One region of the Halovibrio sp. HP20-59 genome, then DNA from elsewhere that is predicted to be linked to it. Evidence: predicted binding sites of a transcription regulator. Region 1 holds the regulator's gene; the other holds the start of a gene.
What was found. Region 1 encodes LexA, which represses DNA repair genes until DNA is damaged. Its sites were predicted from a motif close to TACTGTNTANNTANACAGTA; they were not measured.
Positions count from the first base shown of each region.

Region 2: the regulator LexA is predicted to act here: its motif matches at 5,001-5,020, upstream of RZA33_RS10810 (LexA family protein).

Region 1 is NZ_JAWJUW020000020.1:36,493-45,955, forward strand. It holds gene RZA33_RS16990 (pyruvate, water dikinase regulatory protein) at 156-989, shown strand; gene RZA33_RS16995 (hypoxanthine-guanine phosphoribosyltransferase) at 1,011-1,589, opposite strand; gene nagZ (beta-N-acetylhexosaminidase) at 1,659-2,687, opposite strand; gene RZA33_RS17005 (L,D-transpeptidase) at 2,751-3,287, opposite strand; gene RZA33_RS17010 (TetR/AcrR family transcriptional regulator) at 3,265-3,942, opposite strand; gene lexA (transcriptional repressor LexA) at 4,211-4,891, shown strand; gene RZA33_RS17020 (energy-coupling factor ABC transporter permease) at 4,927-5,598, opposite strand; gene purU (formyltetrahydrofolate deformylase) at 5,623-6,477, opposite strand; gene RZA33_RS17030 (ribonuclease J) at 6,725-8,359, shown strand; gene moaE (molybdopterin synthase catalytic subunit MoaE) at 8,304-8,777, opposite strand; gene moaC (cyclic pyranopterin monophosphate synthase MoaC) at 8,784-9,463, opposite strand, start outside.
Region 2 is NZ_JAWJUW020000008.1:1,398-10,860, forward strand. It holds gene RZA33_RS10785 (tRNA-dihydrouridine synthase family protein) at 1-15, opposite strand, end outside; gene RZA33_RS10790 (OadG family protein) at 156-413, shown strand; gene oadA (sodium-extruding oxaloacetate decarboxylase subunit alpha) at 505-2,325, shown strand; gene RZA33_RS10800 (sodium ion-translocating decarboxylase subunit beta) at 2,335-3,657, shown strand; gene RZA33_RS10805 (IMPACT family protein) at 3,922-4,548, opposite strand; gene RZA33_RS10810 (LexA family protein) at 4,548-4,952, opposite strand; gene ccmA (cytochrome c biogenesis heme-transporting ATPase CcmA) at 5,150-5,770, shown strand; gene ccmB (heme exporter protein CcmB) at 5,888-6,556, shown strand; gene RZA33_RS10825 (heme ABC transporter permease) at 6,572-7,324, shown strand; gene ccmD (heme exporter protein CcmD) at 7,324-7,515, shown strand; gene ccmE (cytochrome c maturation protein CcmE) at 7,512-8,021, shown strand; gene RZA33_RS10840 (heme lyase CcmF/NrfE family subunit) at 8,068-9,463, shown strand, end outside.

The sequences.
Region 1 (9,463 bases):
CTAACAGCGAAGAGAATGGAGGATTTTTACAACAAACGCCCTTTTTCGGCCCGTTATGTAGTCGGCCGCAATAGCCAACGTCTGAGGCGCAGAAAAGTTGTGCTAATAAACCGCACGGGACACAATAGTTGGACTATTCACCAGTGGATTTCGTTATGAAGCGTACGGCGTTTTTTATTTCTGATGGCACCGGTATTACGGCGGAAAGCTTAGGTCGAAGCCTACTGGCCCAGTTCAGCGACGTTGAAATCGATATGCTGACCAAGCCTTATATCGATACGCTGGATAAAGCCCAAGCATTAGCTGAAATCATCGAAGCGACGGCGAATCGCGACGGACATCGGCCGATCATTATCGACACTATTGTCGACCAGCAAATTCGCAACGTTATCCGTCAGGCGTCGGGCTTCAAAGTTGATATTTTCTCGACCTTCCTGGAGCCGTTGGAACAAGAATTGGATACCCACTCGTCGTATAGCGTGGGGCGGACTCACTCGATTGGCAGTGACGATGTGTACATGGATCGTATCCATTCGGTGCACTTCGCGCTGGATAACGACGACGGCGCACGTACTCATCAATACGATAAAGCCGATATCATCCTGGTCGGCGTTTCGCGCTGTGGCAAAACGCCAACCTCACTGTATTTAGCTCTGCAATTCGGCATTCGAGCAGCCAACTACCCGTTGACTGAGGATGATTTAGATGAAGACGGCATGCTAAAGCTACCCAAGGCCCTAGCGCCGCATCGCCACAAGCTGTTTGGCTTGACCATTGATGCACGTCGTTTAGCCGCTATTCGTAACGAACGGCGCCCCAACAGTCGCTATAGCTCAATGGACCAGTGCCTGCAGGAGGTCGAACAAGCAGAGTCACTTTACCGCACTATGCATATCCCGTTTATTGATGCGACGCGCTTCTCTGTGGAAGAAATTTCCACACGCATGATTGCCGAAACCGGGCTAGCCAGGCGTTTTTCTCCCCGCTAGCCCTGAAGTTGCTGGGTTACATTACATACCCTTGGGGGCAAAAATACCCGGTGCATTGCGCCAGTAGCCTTTGTAGTCCATGCCAAAGCCAAACACATAGCGGTCAGCAACTTCTAGACTGCAGTAGTCGGCTTTAAGACCCGGCACTGCTTTGCGACTGTGCTGCTTATCCACCAGCACCGCTGTGGTAACGCTGGCAGCTTGGGCTTCTTTACAGTAAGCCAAAATGGCCGCTAGCGTTGCCCCTTCATCCAGGATGTCATCGACAATGACCACGTGGCGGCCAGCCATCGGCACCTCTGGTGAGACGCGCCAAAACAGCTCGCCTCCTCGCAGCTCGTTGCGGTAACGCGTCGCGTGTAAATAATCCACTTCCAGCGGAAAGCCCAATCGGGTGAGCAGATGCCCGGTGGTAATCAACCCTCCGTTCATCACGCAGTAAAAAACCGGCAGTTTATCGCCTAAATCATGGGTGATGGCTTCCGCCATGCGATCAAGCGCCCGCTCTACCTCCTGCTGAGAAATTAGGCAGTCGGCGTTATCCATTAACTCGCGCATTGAGTCTAATGACGCTAATGTTTGCTTATCCAACGTTGACATCTACCAACTCCACGGCGGGTTAAAAGCCTTAATAATCTTGGCTCATCTCAATTTAGGTGGCGTATTTCATTAGCGATTTGGCTTTGGGTTATTCGCCAACGCTTCAAGCTTAGCGTGGGCGCGACGCCAACGACCGAGCGCGCTCAGCGCATCCAAGTCGGGCCGGGCACGGCCATAGCGTAATTTAGCCGGACGCTTAGTGCTGATCCCCTGGCATGCGTCCATCACGTCAAGCGCGGCTTTTCGATCATTACATACCAGCAGCATATCGCAGCCAGCAGCTAAGGCAGCGCGAGCGCGCTCCCTGGGCTCACCGGCCTCATGAGCGCCAGCCATACTTAAGTCGTCAGAAAACACACAACCCTTAAACCCTAGCGACTCACGTAACATCCCCAACCAGCTAGGTGAGAACCCCGCGGGTCGCGAGTCAAAGGCGCTGTAAATAACATGGGCCGGCATGACGCCTTCCAATTGTCCGGCTAAGTGGGCAAAAGGCACAAGATCGTGCTTTTTAATCACCTCTAGCGATCGGTCATCTACCGGCATTGAAACGTGAGAGTCGGCAGCCACTCCACCATGGCCTGGGAAATGTTTGCCCACTGCAGCCATACCCGCATCGTGAAGGCCGTCAATAAAAGCGCTACCCAGCTTGGCCACATGCTGTGGGTCGCTGCTAAAACTGCGGTCGCCAATAACGCTGGATAGGCCACTTTCCACATCCAACACCGGAGCAAAACTTAAATCCAGCCCGCAGGCGGCCATCTCCATTCCCAGCAGCCAGCCAGCGTCTTTTGCCAGTGCCAGGCCATCGTCAGGGTTAGCGCGATAACTCTCACCGATACGCGCCATTGGCGGAAGACGCGTTAAGCCCTCTTTAATGCGCTGAACACGCCCGCCTTCTTGGTCTACCGCCAACAATAGATCAGCACGTACACGGCGAATGTCGCTACACAACTTGCGTACCTGATAGCCATTTTCGACATTGCGGGCAAACAAAATCACCCCGCCTACCGTGGGTTCAAGCAGCAAGCGTTTTTCTGCAGCCGTCAATTTGGGGCCTTCTAGGTCAAGCATGACCGGGCCTAACGGTTGAGTCATCGTGATAGGTCCAAGCAAAGGGAGGAAGATTCTAGACGATCGTCCAGCAGTGTCAAAAACTGATTAATCAAAGCTCTGCCGACCGCCGTGCAACCAAACGGAGGTACCGGGCAACGCTAACGCAAAGATAGTTAACAGATCACTGTTTCGTAAACGGATACAGCCATGAGAGGCAGCTACCCCCATGGGTTGATCAGGCGGTGTGCCATGAAGGTAAATATAGCGCCGCTGAGAATCAACCTGACCTCCCCGGTTGACGCTCTTTTCCAGCCCGCACAGCCACAGGATGCGGGTCAAAATCCAATCGCGCTCAGGGTGAGCCTCGGCTAATGCGGCGTTAAACACTTCGCCCGTCCAGCGTCGGCCACGAAACACCGCGTTTTCCGGCAAACCGTGACCAATTGCAGCGCGCACATAGTGCCAACCGTGGGGAGTCTTGCCGCTGCCATTGAGTTCCCCAACCCCTGCTGAACCTGAAGATATTGGACATTCATAGCGCACTGTAACGCCCTGCCAGCAGCGTAGCTGTTGTTGGGCAGTGTCTATTTCCAACCAAATATTTTCAGTGGGAGGGAGTTCAGCTAGCCTGGGCGTTCGCATGATTTCCTTCTTCTATTGAGAGCGGTAACGGCGCATTCATGGCGGCCACTACGACTGGGCGCAGCCGCCTGACTAAATCTCGCACGCTAACCTGTTCGTGATAATCCTTTTCGGCAATATCACGCAGTGCATCAAGCCCCGACAAGGTAAAAATCACCGTGCCTAACATAAAGTGTAGTCGCCAAAAGCGTTCTACGTCGGGTAGGTCGGGTGTGGCTTTGCGCACCAGTTCGGTGAAGCGCGTAAACACGCCGCCATATTCTTGTTGAATATGGCGCCTTAAATGCCCCTGAGCCTGACTGTAGGCTAACCCCAGCAGACGCATGAATACTTTTAGGCTATTGCGCTCGGCGGGCACTGCCAGAACGGTGGTCGCCATGGTTTCAAGCAGGGTTTCTAAAGGGATAACGCGCCCGGCATGCTGGGTTTCAAGGTCGTCAAGCGCGGTGTGAAAACGTTGGGTAAAGGGGTCTAGATAACGTGAAAAAACAGCCTGAATGAGCGCTTTCTTTGAACCAAAATGATAATTCACAGCGGCTAAGTTAACGCGCGCTTTGCTGGTAATGTTGCGCAACGAGGTTTCTGCAAAACCGCGCTCAGCAAACAGCACTTCAGCGGTATCGAGAATACGTATCACTGTATCAGATTGAGCCATTGCGCTCTCCGGGGGAAACAGGTGTTTAAAACGTTTCAAAATACTAATCTATAACGTTGGTTGGCTCAACGCTTGATTTGTTAGCAAAATAATTGGCTATACATTAGCAAATGAACAGTTTCAAACGATTAGTCGAATCATTCAGAGATCGAAATTTGGCCATCAATAGTGCATATACTGGATAGAGGAACATACTGTATACTTAACCACTTATCGACTAAGTTGCCATTTTTCTTGTTATCGTTTATTCACTTTTCTGGAGTCTGGTATGTCGCGTCCGCTAACCGCTCGCCAACAGCACGTATTTGATTTTATTGTTAAAACCATGGGTGAATTTGGCTACCCGCCGACACGGGCTGAGATTGCCATGGCGCTGGGTTTCCGCTCGCCCAATGCCGCCGAGGAGCACCTGCGCGCGCTGGAGCGTAAGGGCGTTATTCGTATTATCCGCAACACATCACGCGGCATTCGTTTGCCCAACCAAGAACCACAGGAAACTCTGGATACCGCTGCCAGCAGCGTACCCGCCAACCTTGAGGCGCCGTCTCATACTGGACTCCCGGTGATTGGCGAAGTGGCGGCAGGAAGCCCCATTTTGGCCGCTGAGCATATTGATCGCTACTGCCCTTTGCCAGCCGAGTACTTCACCCCAAAAGCCGACTACCTGCTGCGTGTGCGGGGTTTATCCATGAAGGATATCGGCATTTTAGAAGGTGACTTGCTGGCGGTTCACCGCACGGAACGAGTACGCGACGGACAAATCGTTGTGGCCCGCTTAGACGATGAAGTCACCGTTAAACGCTTCAAACGCCAGGGGCACCAGGTGACATTGTATGCGGAAAACCCCGAATTCGATCCGATCAAAATCGACCTTCGCTCACAGTCGCTTGATATCGAGGGTGTCGGCGTAGGAGTTATTCGCGGCGGCAATGGCCAGGCGTTGGGCTGAGCCGCAGACGGCAGCGCCTGGCGCTTGCTCCAATGCTATTGCGAGTCGATATAGCGGTGGTCATTAAAGGTGGCCACCCAGTCCGGATGGTAAACTAACAAAATGCTCAACAGCATGCCGGTAATAAACGCTTCTGAGGGCATTAGTAACGGTAAAAAGCGCGCATATTCCTGGGCCAGATAGATCGCTTCAGGATCAGTCCCTGCGACGATAATCAACAGCACCGCCGCCAGCCCTCCTCCCAGCGTTGCCAGCGCTGCACCGAAAAAACCACAGGCGAATAGAAACACCATCAAATTATCCGGCAGGCGGCGATCTACCAGCCGCCATACAACGCCAATCACAGCAGCAGGGACAATGCCCGTTACCAGCACGTTGGCCCCCAGCAATATCCATTCGTTGCGACCAATCACCACCATGGCCACATTAATCAACAGATTACTCACCAGGGCTAACGGCACCTTAAAGACCAAAGTCATCAACACGGTGAAAACAAGATGCAACGTTAGCCAGTCGACCGCCTGAGCGCGTAACTGCCACATCAAGACCACCGCCAGTGTGGCACCTAACCAGCGGTGTTGAAGCGCTGTATCTTCAATCAATACCTGCCAAGGCCGCCGCCAAAGCACCCATGTCATGACCACTAATGAGAATAGCGACGTCAGTAGCAGCGCCCAGGGCGCCAACACGCTTTGCGCAAATGACATGGCGGCCTCTCTGATTTAAGAGCGTTAGCTGAAAACAACCGTTTTATTGCCGTGAACCAGTACGCGATCTTGCAAATGCCAGCGCAAGCCCCGAGCCAGAACAGCTTTTTCGACATCACGCCCAAAGCGCACTAAATCGGTAGGCGTATGACAGTGGCTAACGCGATGGATATCCTGCTCAATGATCGGCCCAGCGTCGAGCTCCTCGGTCACGTAGTGGCAAGTAGCTCCGATCAGTTTAACGCCGCGCTGATAGGCCTGATGATAGGGCTTGGCGCCAGCAAATGAGGGCAAAAAGCTGTGGTGAATATTGATCACCTTACCCGCATAACGCGCGCATAGTTCGGGCGGTAGAATTTGCATATAGCGCGCCAGCACAACGCAATCGGCGCGCGCGTTATCGATTTCAGCCTGCACCTGGGCAAACGACGCCTGCTTATCGTTGGGGTTAACCGGCACATGGTGGTAAGGAATGCCGTACCACTCGGTGAGCGAGCGCATATCATCATGGTTGGAGATAACACCGACAATATCGCAGTCCAACTCGCCAGCCTGCCAGCGGTAAAGCAAATCGACCAGGCAGTGCGACTCACGAGACACCATAAGCACCACACGCCGGCGCGATTGGGTATCTACCAGCGCCCACTGCATATTGAACTCGCTGGCCACGGGCTCAAACGCAGCACGCAGCTCCTCTACCGACATGCCTACCGAATCCGCTAAAATTTCATAGCGCATAAAAAAGCAGCCGGTTTCTAAATCAGAATGTTGGCTTGCTTCGGTAATGGAGCCGCCCTGCTGGGCAATAAAACTCGATACGCTGGCAACAATGCCCACCCGGTCAGGGCAGGACACGACTAAACGATAATAATGCGACATGTTAGCTACTCTTGATCTATTGCAACGCTACGTACGAAAAACCACGAATCAGCGACTAAGGAGGTAAACGAGGCGGCTAGTGTAACGGAAGGCCAAGGATGATTGTTAGCCGCTCCTGCCTTCCGTATAGTTGAAAGACTACTTTTTAGGCTTTTCATAACTAATGTATTCACCACGCGTTCAAATTCGTCCCCGTCGTCGACCACCGCTGCGCTTGCTGCCGCTAGGGGGATGCGGTGAGATAGGTATGAATCTAACGCTCTATGGGTATGATGATCACTGGATCGCCGTCGACTGCGGCATGATGATTCGTCAGGATCTTCCCAATTCGCCGCTTCAGGTACCCAATCTGGATACCCCAAAAGCGCTGGATATTATACCTAAAGCACTGTTTATCACCCACGGTCACGAAGACCACATTGGCGCGGTTGCCTGGCTATGGCCGATGTGGAACTGCCCGATTTATGCCACCCCGCTGGCAGCTGGCTTGTTGCGGCTAAAATTTGCCGAGCATCAACTGAGCAGCGACGCCATTCAGGTCATTGAACCCGGCGAAGCGCTTGAGAGTGGCCCGTTCACGCTCCGCTACTTGTTGCTAACTCACTCGATTCCTGAAAGCTGTGCCTTGATGATGATGGTCGGCGGATACCGCGTTTTACACACCGGCGATTGGAAACTCGACCCAGAGCCGCTGATCGGCACGCCGATGGGTGCCGCTCAATTCCGAGCGCTAGCGCCAATCGATTTATTAGTTGGCGACTCCACTAACGCGCCTATTCCCGGTCACTCCGGCAGCGAGGGGGATGTCGCCAGGGCACTGGCTAAAACCCTTGCCCGCTGCAAGGGCCGCGTCGTCGTGTCTTGCTTTGCCAGCAACCTGGCGCGGGTGCTTGCCATTGGTCGCGCTGCCCAGCAATGTGGGCGGCGGATCAGTTTAATGGGCCGTTCTATGGAGCGCATGGTCAGCGTAGCGCGGGGGCTTGGCTATATGGATGATTTACCCCCACTGGTGCCTAATCAAGACCTGGGTTATTTACCCCCGGATGAGGTCGTGATTATCGCTACCGGCAGCCAGGGGGAGCCTCGGGCAGCACTGCAACGTCTCGCCCAGGGCAGCCATCCGTTTGTGGATCTACAGCCTGGCGATAACGTTATTTTCTCGGCCAAAGCCATTCCAGGTAATGAACGACCGATTGAACAACTCAAAAGACGTTTAGCTCACTTGGGTGTTCAACTCTATGACGAAGCCAATCACCCCGAGCTGCATGCCACCGGACACCCTGCACGGGAAGAGTTGATTAAACTCTATCAATGGGTCAAGCCGAAGCACCTTATGCCTGTTCATGGAGAGGCGCGTCATCAGCAAGCCCATCAGGCGATTGCTCAGCAAATGGATATCCAGGCGCCGTTAGCGCCGGTCAATGGTGATTTGCTGAGCTTCGATAGTCATGGCCTGCGCTGCGAAGCACGCTATCCGCAGCCCCCCTGCATCGTCGCCCAGAACAGCGTGGTGCCCCATCCGGGGTTAGAAAGCAGCATCACCACCGCTCGCCGCGGCAGCTTATACTTAGCGCTGCCAGTGACCGCAACGGACACTGGTTGGGCACGTATAGGCCGTTTAATGCTGGATTCCTCCGGGGCTAGCCCACTGGATGAAGACAGCTTTAGCGACTGGCTGGATGATCAGCTTGGGGAGATTACCGCCGATACCCTTGCCGACCTGCGTCATGCGTTACAGCCCCGCTTGATTCACTGGTTAGCGGAACATATGCAGCACCTGCCCGACGTTCACCTACAGATTATGGCCGCCGAAATGCCTGAGGATGTCAGCTTGGATAACGCCAGCGCGCCGCGTCCTGCTGATCGGAGTGGCGTTCCTTGACCCAATACTCGCCTTGGGTAGAGTGCTCTTTCTTCCAGAAAGGTGCCTGCGTTTTCAGAAAATCCATAATAAAATCGCAGGCTTCGAACGCCTCACGACGATGGGCGCTGGCAACTAGTACGCGCACAATAGGATCGCCCGGTGCCAAATAACCGACACGGTGGATAATACGCACCGCCTGCAGCGACCAGCGCTGCCACGCCTGTTCACCAATTTCAGTCAGCGTGCGTTCTGTCATGCCCGGATAGTGTTCCAGGGTCAACCCCGTCACCTCGGGCGTTTCATTAAAATCGCGCACCAGACCGGTAAAGCTGACGACCGCCCCGATATCGCTGCGCCCCGCCAATGCATCATCATAGCCGTACGCCATTGCAAAAGGCGCAGCTTGAATTGCAACTTTAATATCCACACTTGCCATCCACCTTTACCCCCCAGTGACCGGTGGGAAAAACGCCACCTCGTCGTCATCGGTCACTAACGCGTCATCGTTTGCCATTACTTGGTTAATCGCGCATAGCGTACGCTGGTCGGTTAATTGCTTAAATCGCTCATCGCGGGCCGACAGCGCCGCTTTCAATCCGCTAATATCGCGGCTGGCCAGCTGGTCCAAACTCACCACCGCCTCACTTTCACCTACCCGCTCGCGCAGTTCGGCTAAAAATTTGACGCGTACGCAAGGTGAGGAACAGCGCTGGCCTAAACTCACCTCCCCCGCTACGCCTTCGCCCGTCACAATGGGCGTATGCGCGTTAAGACGCTGGTAATCGCCGCGCTGTCCACCGTGCTTACTATCAAGCTGTATAGCCTCAATGTGCATATTTTTATCGACCGCTTTGCACATATCGTAAAGCGTTAAACAGGCAACCGAAACCGCGGTAAGTGCTTCCATTTCTACCCCGGTACGACCGTTTAAGCGGCATAATGACGTGACATTAATGCAGCTTTCAACGACGTCGATTTCAAACTCAACCGATACTTTTGAGAGCGCCAAAGCGTGGCAGAGAGGAATCAGTTCGTGGGTGCGCTTTGCCGCCTGAATACCCGCGATACGCGCCGTAGCAAGCACATCGCCTTTGGGTAATTCACCGTCGCTAAGCAATTTCA
Region 2 (9,463 bases), on a different contig from region 1:
TAAATTAACAACCATGACTTCCACTATCGCGCCATTGCATTCTATTCTGGGTGTGGCAGGTTAGTGGATTACCTTCACTGCGCCAAGCGCCTTTCAATATCGTAGGCGTAATGAGGCGCGTATAAGCCATACGTATGAATCAAGGAGAGCGCCGTATGCAAGATCCAGGGTTGTTGCAAGACGGGCTAGAGTTAATGACGCTCGGAATGGGTTTTGTGTTTGTTTTTCTTACTGTTTTGGTTATTAGCGTTACGCTAATGTCCAGGTTGATCGGCCGCTATCAGCCGGTTCCGGCTGCGCTAAGCACGGATAAAAACATGCATAAGCCTGCTGCTACCTCCTCTCAAGACGACGAGGTGATGGCGGTGATCAGTGCTGCAGTGCATCGTTACCGAACGACACGACGTAGTTAACTTTCTCAATTTTGTCTATTTCAGTCATCTATTGGCTGTTTTTTTGTTATTTTTACTACAGACTTATAATTCTCTACGGTGAGCTAAGACCATGAACGAAATAAAACGCCCCCTAGGCATTACCGATGTCGTGCTGCGCGATGCTCATCAATCGCTTTTTGCCACGCGTATGCGGCTTGACGATATGTTGCCGATTGCCGAAAAGCTGGATCGCGTCGGCTACTGGTCACTAGAAACCTGGGGCGGTGCTACCTACGACGCCTGTATTCGTTATCTGGGTGAAGACCCCTGGGAGCGTATTCGTGCGCTGAAAGAAGCCATGCCCAATACGCCTCAGGCCATGCTGTTGCGTGGCCAAAACCTGCTGGGTTACCGCCACTACGCCGACGACGTGGTGGACAAGTTCGTTGAGCGGGCTAAAACCAACGGCGTAGACGTCTTTCGTGTCTTCGATGCTATGAATGACCCGCGTAATCTTGAGCGCGCCATTCAAGCCGTACGTAACGTAGAGGGCCACGCCCAGGGCACGATTTCATACACGGTAAGCCCGGTGCATACCCTGGATAGCTGGGTCGATCTCGCCAAAACAATTGCTGGTTTGGGCGCGGATTCTTTGGCTATCAAGGATATGGCGGGGCTGCTGACGCCCTACACAGCGTTTGATCTAGTCACCCGGCTGAAGAAAGAACTGTCGATTCCGGTGCACCTTCACTGTCATGCCACCACTGGCCTCTCCACGTCGACCATTTTGAAGGCGGTAGAGGCGGGCATCGATAACGTCGATACCTCGATCTCATCCATGTCGATGACCTATGGCCACAGCCCCACCGAGTCCGTGGTGGCCATGCTGAAAGACACCGGCCGTGATACCGGTCTGGATCTTGAGCTGCTGGAAGATATTGCCGGTTACTTTCGCGAAGTACGTAAGAAGTACGCCGCCTTTGAAGGTTCGCTGCGCGGTATTGATTCGCGCATCCTGATTGCTCAGGTGCCCGGCGGCATGCTGACCAATATGGAAGGTCAGCTGAAAGAGCAGGGCGCGGGCGATAAGCTGGACGACGTACTGAGTGAGATCCCCCGTGTGCGTGAAGATCTTGGCTTTATTCCGTTGGTGACGCCCACCTCGCAAATCGTCGGCACCCAGGCGGTCATGAACGTGATGATGGGCGAGCGCTACAAATCGATCTCCAAGGAAGTCCAGGCGCTGCTCAAAGGTGAATATGGTGCTGCCCCTGCGCCCTTCAACGCCGAGCTGCAAAATCGTGTGTTGGAAGGCGGCGAGCCGATTACCTGTCGCCCGGCGGATAACCTTTCGCCGGAAATGGATCGATTGGCCACCGAACTCAAAGAGAAAGCCGACGCTGAAGGTATTCGTTTAGCCGAAGGCAAGCGCGAAGTCGATGACGTGCTGACCTATGCGCTGTTCCCACAGATTGGTTTGAAGTTCCTTAAGAACCGCGATAATCCCGATGCCTTTGAGCCTGTACCCCAAGCAGCTGAATCAAGCGCTGAAGTGCCGGCTAAGACGGAAGACAAAGCGCCCGTGGCCAGCAGTGGCCCCGAGACCTATACCGTTAAGCTCAACGGCAAGTCCTTCGTGGTGGAGGTGTCTGAAGGCGGTGAGTTGGGCGAAGTGCAGGAGCAAACAGCCAGCAGTAACGCCCCGAAAGAGGGAGCGTCTGCACCCAGTGGTGAAGGTAGTGGAGGGAGCATTGATGCACCGCTGGCCGGCAATATCTTCAAAGTCAATGTAAGCCCTGGCAAGCAAGTCGCTGAAGGGGATGTGGTGATCATCCTTGAAGCGATGAAAATGGAAACCGAAGTGCGCGCCAGCAGCGCAGGCACTGTCTCGAAGGTCAATGTTAGCGAGGGCGACAGCGTAGCCGTGGGCGATACGCTGATCGAGCTCTAAGGGCATCCAATGGATAATTTAGTAACGCTATGGGAAGGCTCTGGGCTGTATAACCTTGAGCTTGGCCAGTTTGTCATGATTATGGTGGGGCTACTGCTGCTCTACCTGGCCATCAACAAGAAATTTGAGCCGCTGCTGCTAGTGCCGATTGGTTTTGGCGGCATCCTTGCCAATATCCCTGAAGCGGGGCTAGCTATTTCAGCGCTCGAACAAGCGATTGAGGTGGCGAAACCTGCGGTGCTGCAGCAGATGGCGGCAGCGCTGGGCGCGACGCTTGATCCGCTAGCGAATGCGGAAGCCTGGCGTGAATCGTTAAAAGCGATTGCCCACGATGGCGCCGCACCGGATCAACTGCGCGCCGCACGGGATGTTGCGGTGGGCGTTGGTTACAGCGACGGTATGCTTTACAACTTTTACAAAGTAGCGATTGGCTCGGGTGTTGCGCCACTGATTATCTTTATGGGCGTGGGCGCCATGACCGACTTTGGCCCTCTGCTTGCCAACCCACGAACGCTGTTTTTAGGGGCCGCCGCTCAGTTTGGTATTTTTGCCACGCTGTTTGGCGCGGTGGCGCTGTCGTCGCTGGGGATAATGGATTTCTCGCTCAATCAGGCCGCTGCCATCGGTATTATCGGCGGCGCGGATGGCCCAACCTCGATTTACGTTTCCAGCGTGCTAGCGCCTGAACTGCTAGGGGCAATTGCCGTTGCTGCCTACGCCTATATGGCGTTGGTGCCGCTGATCCAGCCGCCAATTATGCGTTTGTTGACGACCCAGAAAGAGCGTCAAATCAAGATGACTCAACTGCGGCCGGTGTCCAAGCTGGAAAAGATCGTCTTCCCGCTGATGCTGCTGATTCTGGTGGCGCTGTTTCTGCCCGATGCGGCGCCGCTATTGGGCATGTTCTGCTTCGGTAACCTGATGCGCGAGTGCGGTGTGGTTGAGCGGTTATCAGACACAGCGCAGAACTCGTTGATCAATATCGTGACGATTATCCTGGGTCTGTCGGTGGGCTCCAAGCTAATGGCCGGGAGTTTTTTGACTTTTGAGACGCTGGGAATATTAGGCTTAGGGATTGTGGCATTCGGGATCGGCACCGCCGCCGGGGTGTTAATGGCTAAGCTGATGAACCTGGTGAGCAATATGCCCATCAATCCCTTGATCGGAGCCGCAGGCGTTTCCGCAGTGCCCATGGCAGCACGGGTGGCGAACAAGGTGGGCCTCGAGTCCAACCCTCATAACTTCCTGCTGATGCATGCCATGGGCCCCAACGTGGCCGGGGTCATTGGCTCGGCAGTTGCGGCTGGGGTAATGATTAAATACCTGGGTTAACTAGCCCCATGCCATCAACGACATGGGAGTCCCTACACGCAATGACCGGTGAGTGTCATCGCGAAGCGAAGCGCGGCGATCTCGGTTTTGTTTGCCACCGCAGGACGAGGTTGCCGCGTCGCAGGCTCCTCGCAACGACATGGGAGTGTCATTGCGAACGCAGTGAAGCAATCTGGGGTTGGCTCCCACGGTAGGCCGAGATTGCTTCGTCGCAGGCTCCTCGCAACGACATGGATACGTTACTAAGATTTTGGCGCTGCTGCGTCATGCCTTTGGTGCAGAGAGAACCTCAATAGCGCTCTTCAAGCGGTTTTCTAACGGGGCAAGGTCAAACGTGCAGTCCCGTGGCCAGCCAATGGTTAGGCGCACGCCATCGCCATCATAGTCGGCTTGCTCAATAGGGATATCACGTTCTTCGCACCAGGTGCGGGCAATCGCTTCATTGGCAAAGTTGATCCGTAGCGTAAAGCTGTCGCGCTCAACCACTTCGCGAGTAGGTAGCGTCTCAAGGGCATGGCTAACCGCCTGAGCGTAGGCGCGGGCTAAGCCGCCGGTGCCAAGTTTCGTGCCGCCAAAATAACGGATGACCACACAGCCGATATGGCCTAGTTGACTACCCTCGAGCACTTGATACATCGGTCGGCCAGCGGTGCCGCCAGGCTCGCCATCATCAGAAAAGCCAATCAACGTTTGCTCGCCGGGTGGCCCGGCAATATAGGCAGTGCAGTGGTGGCTGGCATTGGGGTGCGCGGCTTTCGCAGCATTTAGCATGGCAGTGAACGCGCCGATATCGTAGGCACGGCAGAGCCAGGTGAGAAATTGGCTCTTTTCTACTTCGGTGTCAGCCGTATGCCATGATGCAGAGGGTAGGTCGGGAACCCGATAGCGCATTAATGCTCCGTGAAGGTATGCTTACTTTTCTGATAAGCGCTTGTATGTGGTTCAACTCCCATCACCATGCCAAGTACCTGAATATCCTGATTGTGCAAAAATAGCGCCGGCTGAAGAGTGTCTTCTGGCCAGAGTTCCACGCCAAAGCGACTGATAGAGAGCTGCTTCAAGGCAATTGTTTGCTGATTAATTTCGGCAACGGCGGTTTCGGTTTGGGTATCGTGCTGATAGCGCCGAATAATAATGACATCGCCATCGAATAAGTTGCAATCGCACATCCGGTTGCCGCGTACTTTTAACGCATAGGTATTGCGCCGTGTCACACTAGGCGTCATTACGTAGGGGCGGATAGCCGGTTGCCCACGATTGAGTGAAGCGGTAGGTGCGGTCATCGATAGTGTCATTGGTTAAGCTCCATTGCATGTTCTTTCATACAGTGGTTTTCAGTATAGACCTGTTATTGCATACAGTGCTACCCATGATTTGTTTTAATGCTTGCTGATCTGGATCACGCTGCGACCCACCGTCGCATCGTCTGAGTAGCGAGAAAGTGGCTTTCCGTGTAGAGTTCGACGCGAAATCAACGTGCCTGGAGAGCCTCTTGAGCCTGTGTCTACAAGCCCGACAGTTGGCCTGTGAACGTGATGACCGCTGGCTTTTCCAGGGGCTCGACCTCGACATTCGCAGCGGTGAAATCGTACGTATTGAAGGGCCCAATGGCAGTGGCAAAACCAGCCTGCTCAAAATCCTTTCTGGACAGCTCAGCGACTACCAGGGCGAACTCTTCTGGAATGGCGCTGTAATGAAAGATGTACGTGAACATTTTCTTGCCAATTTACTCTATTTGGGACACGCCCCAGGTATAAAGTCAGGGCTGTCAGCATTAGAGAATTTAGCTTGGTATCAGGCGTTAAGCGGGGAGAGCGGTAACGAAGAGCAGCGCTTGGATGCCCTTGAACGCGTTGGTTTGGCGGGCTTTGAAGACGCCCCAGCGGGCCAGCTCTCAGCAGGCCAACAGCGTCGCGTGGCCCTGGCGCGCTTAACGTTAACGCCACGTGCCCTCTGGGTATTGGATGAACCCTTCACCGCCATAGACCGCCATGGCGTCGCCGATCTAGAAAAACAGCTTGTTGCCCACGCCCAGGCGGGCGGCTGCGTGCTAGTAACGACACACCACGCGTTAACCGCATCCCCGCTGCTAAGACATATCGCGCTGGGGTAGAAGGAGACAGGGTTGCAAAACTCTTTAAATAGCTCTTCACAACAGAGCCCTTCACATTGTTCAGACATCAGCCAACAGGTTTCCGCAGTGTCATTGCGTGAGTACACAGGTGGCTTGATGATCGCAGTGAAGGCCACGCTCGTGCGTGATTTAACGCTGTTGTTGAGACACCGTGGCGAAGTGCTCAACCCGCTGGTGTTTTTTGCCTTGGTGATAACGCTGTTCCCGATCGCTATTTCGCCCGACCCTGAGCTTTTAGCGGTGATTGCGCCGGGCCTGTTATGGGTGGCGGCGCTGCTAGCCGCACTGCTGTCATTAGACAGCTTGTTTCGCAGCGATTATGACGACGGCAGTCTTGAGCAGCTGCTACTGGCACCGCAGCCGTTAGCCGCGTTGAGTTTGGCCAAAGTGACCGTGCATTGGCTACTAACAGGGTTGCCGTTGGCGCTGATGGCGCCGTTATTAGGTATCATGCTGGCGCTGCCAGCGGGCAGCTACGCCGTATTGGCGCTGTCATTAGCATTGGGCACGGCCAGCTTGAGTTTGATTGGCGCCATTGGGGCAGCATTAACTGTCGGCCTGGCCCGGGGCGGGGTACTGCTTTCACTGCTCGTACTGCCGCTTTATATCCCAGTCCTCATTTTTGGCGCGGGGGCGGTTCAGGCGGCTATTTTGGGCGATGGTGTCAGCGCCCATTTGGCTATTTTGGGCGCGCTACTCGCGGCCTCGCTGATGTTGGCGCCGTGGGCGATTGCCGCATCACTGCGGATCAGTATTAACGGTTAAAGGATAGGACACGCTATGTGGGCCTTTATACACAAACTGGGATCACCCAAGTGGTTCTATGGCATTAGTGCCAAGCTACAGCCCTGGTTTTGGGCCGCGGCGGCGCTATTGATCGTTACCGGATCGCTGTGGGGCCTGGCGTTTGCCCCGGCGGATTACCAACAGGGTAATAGCTTCCGGATTATTTATGTCCATGTGCCAGCGGCCTTTTTGGCCCAGTCGATTTTCATCGCCATGGCGGTTTCCGGGCTGGTGTTTATGGTTTGGAAAATTAAAGTAGCCGATATGGCGGCGGCGGTGATGGCGCCTTTAGGTGCGGCCATGACCTTTGTGGCGCTATTTTCCGGCGCAGTGTGGGGCGTGCCCACATGGGGAACCTGGTGGATGTGGGATGCACGGTTAACGTCAATGTTGATCCTGCTGTTTTTGTACTTGGGCGTCATTGCTCTGCGGGGGGCTTTTACCAGCCGCGATAGCGCCTCGCGGGCAGCCTCGGTGCTGGCCATGGTGGGAGTGATCAATATTCCCATTATCAAATACTCGGTGGACTGGTGGTACACCCTGCACCAGCCCGCTTCATTTACGCTGACCTCGCGACCAGCCATGCCTACCGAAATGTGGCTGCCTTTGGTCATTATGGTGCTGGGTTTCTACAGCTTTTTCATTGCCTTAACGCTGATGCGTACGCGCAGCGAGATTCTGCGTCGCGAAGCGAATAAACGCTGGGTACAGGAACTGGTCACTGGCCAAGCAGAGGAGGCCCGCTAATGGCATTTGACTCATTTTACGAATTTCTCGCCATGGGTGGTCACGCGCCTTATGTTTGGTCGGCTTGGGGCGTGACCGCACTGCTGCTGATCACCACCGTTTGGCATGCGCGTGTTGAACAGCGCCAACTGCTCAAAGGCTTGAAACGCCGCGCAAGGCGCGCAAACAGTGCAAGGGGGAGCACCCAATGACACCTAAACGTAAACAGAAACTGTTTGTTATTTTGGGCTTGGTGTCGCTGGCAGCCGTTGCTGTGGGGCTGACGCTTTACGCGCTACGCGCCAACATCAATTTGTTTTTTAGCCCGGTACAGATCGCTCAGGGCGACGCGCCGATGGAACGACAAATTCGCGCTGGCGGCATGGTAAAAGAGGGCTCGGTCTCCCGCGACAAGCAGAGCCTGGACGTCGAATTTACCGTCACCGATTACGTCGATGACCTGGAAGTTTATTACAGTGGAATTCTGCCCGACCTGTTCCGGGAAGGCCAGGGCGTGGTAGTGGTCGGTGAGCTTCAGGCCGATGGTCGTTTGTATGCCGATAAAGTACTCGCCCGCCACGACGAAAACTATATGCCCCCTGAAGTTGCTCAGGCGCTGGAAGAAGCCGGCTATTCGCCTGCCGACTATCAGGCCAAAGCCGCCGAAGTCGGCCAGCGCCTTGATGAAGAAGGCGTGCCCCAGGCAAGCGAATACTAGTTCTTGTCCCACCAGGGTTGGCAACAAAGCCTTATGCGGAGCACACATGCTTATAAAATTGATCCCTGAAATTGGCCACTTCGCCCTGATTGTTGCGCTATTGATGGCGGCAGTGCAGGCGGTGATGCCGCTGGCCGGTGCGGCGACTCGGCGCCCGCTGTGGATGGCCTATGGTCAGCCCATGGCGGTGGGGCAGTTTGTGTTTATTGCCGTTGCCTACGCCTGTTTGACCGCCAGCTATATGCTGGACGACTTTAGCGTGGCGAACGTGGCCAACAACTCCAACTCGCTGCTGCCCTGGTACTACAAGTTCAGCGCGGTGTGGGGCAACCATGAAGGGTCGGTGCTGCTTTGGAGCTTTATGCTCGCGGGCTGGGGGTTTGCGGCCAGCCTATTTACCGGCAACCTGCCGCGGGATATGGTCGCGCGAGTAATGGGCGTGATGGGCATGGTCTGCGTGGGCTTTTTACTGTTTATTCTGGTCACGTCCAATCCCTTCGAGCGACTGCTGCCCAATATGCCACAGGATGGCGCCGATCTTAACCCGCTGCTGCAAGACTTCGGGCTAGTGGTGCATCCGCCAATGCTCTACATGGGCTACGTGGGCTTTTCCGTGGTTTTTGCGTTTGCTATTGCGGCGCTGATTGGCGGGCGTTTAGACGCCGCCTGGACACGCTGGGCGCGGCCCTGGACGAACTTAGCCTGGGCGTTTCTAACCGTGGGTATCGCGCTGGGCAGCTGGTGGGCCTATTACGAACTTGGCTGGGGTGGCTGGTGGTTCTGGGATCCGGTCGAAAACGCTTCACTGCTGCCCTGGCTGACAGGCACGGCGCTGGTGCACTCGCTGGCGGTCACCGAGAAACGCGGCTCATTTAAAAGCTGGACCGTGCTGCTGGCGATTTCAACCTTTTCGCTGTCACTGATGGGCACTTTCCTGGTGCGTTCCGGTGTACTGACCTCGGTGCATGCGTTTGCCAACGACCCCGCCCGTGGCTTCTTTATCCTGATGCTGCTGGCCATTACGGTAACGCTGTCGCTGCTGGTGTTTGCCCTGCGTGCCCCGCGGGTAAGTCATAAAGTAGGCTTTAACTGGCTCTCCCGGGATGCGTTGCTGCTGGTTAATAATATCTTTTTGGTGATTATGACTGTCACCGTATTGCTGGGTACCGTTTACCCGCTGATTCTGGATTCTCTGGGGCTGGGGAAAATCAGCGTGGGCCCGCCTTACTTTAACGCCCTGTTTGTGCCGCTTACCGTGTTGATGTGTATTTTTATGGGGCTTGGCTCGGTAACACGCTGGAAGAGCATGGTGGCACGCGACCTGGTCCGTAAACTGTGGTTAGCAGGTGTGGCCGCATTAGTGATCGGCATATTAATGCCGCTGCTGTACCGCGGAGAGTGGAACCTGTTTGTCTCCCTGGGCATTGTCTCCGCACTATGGA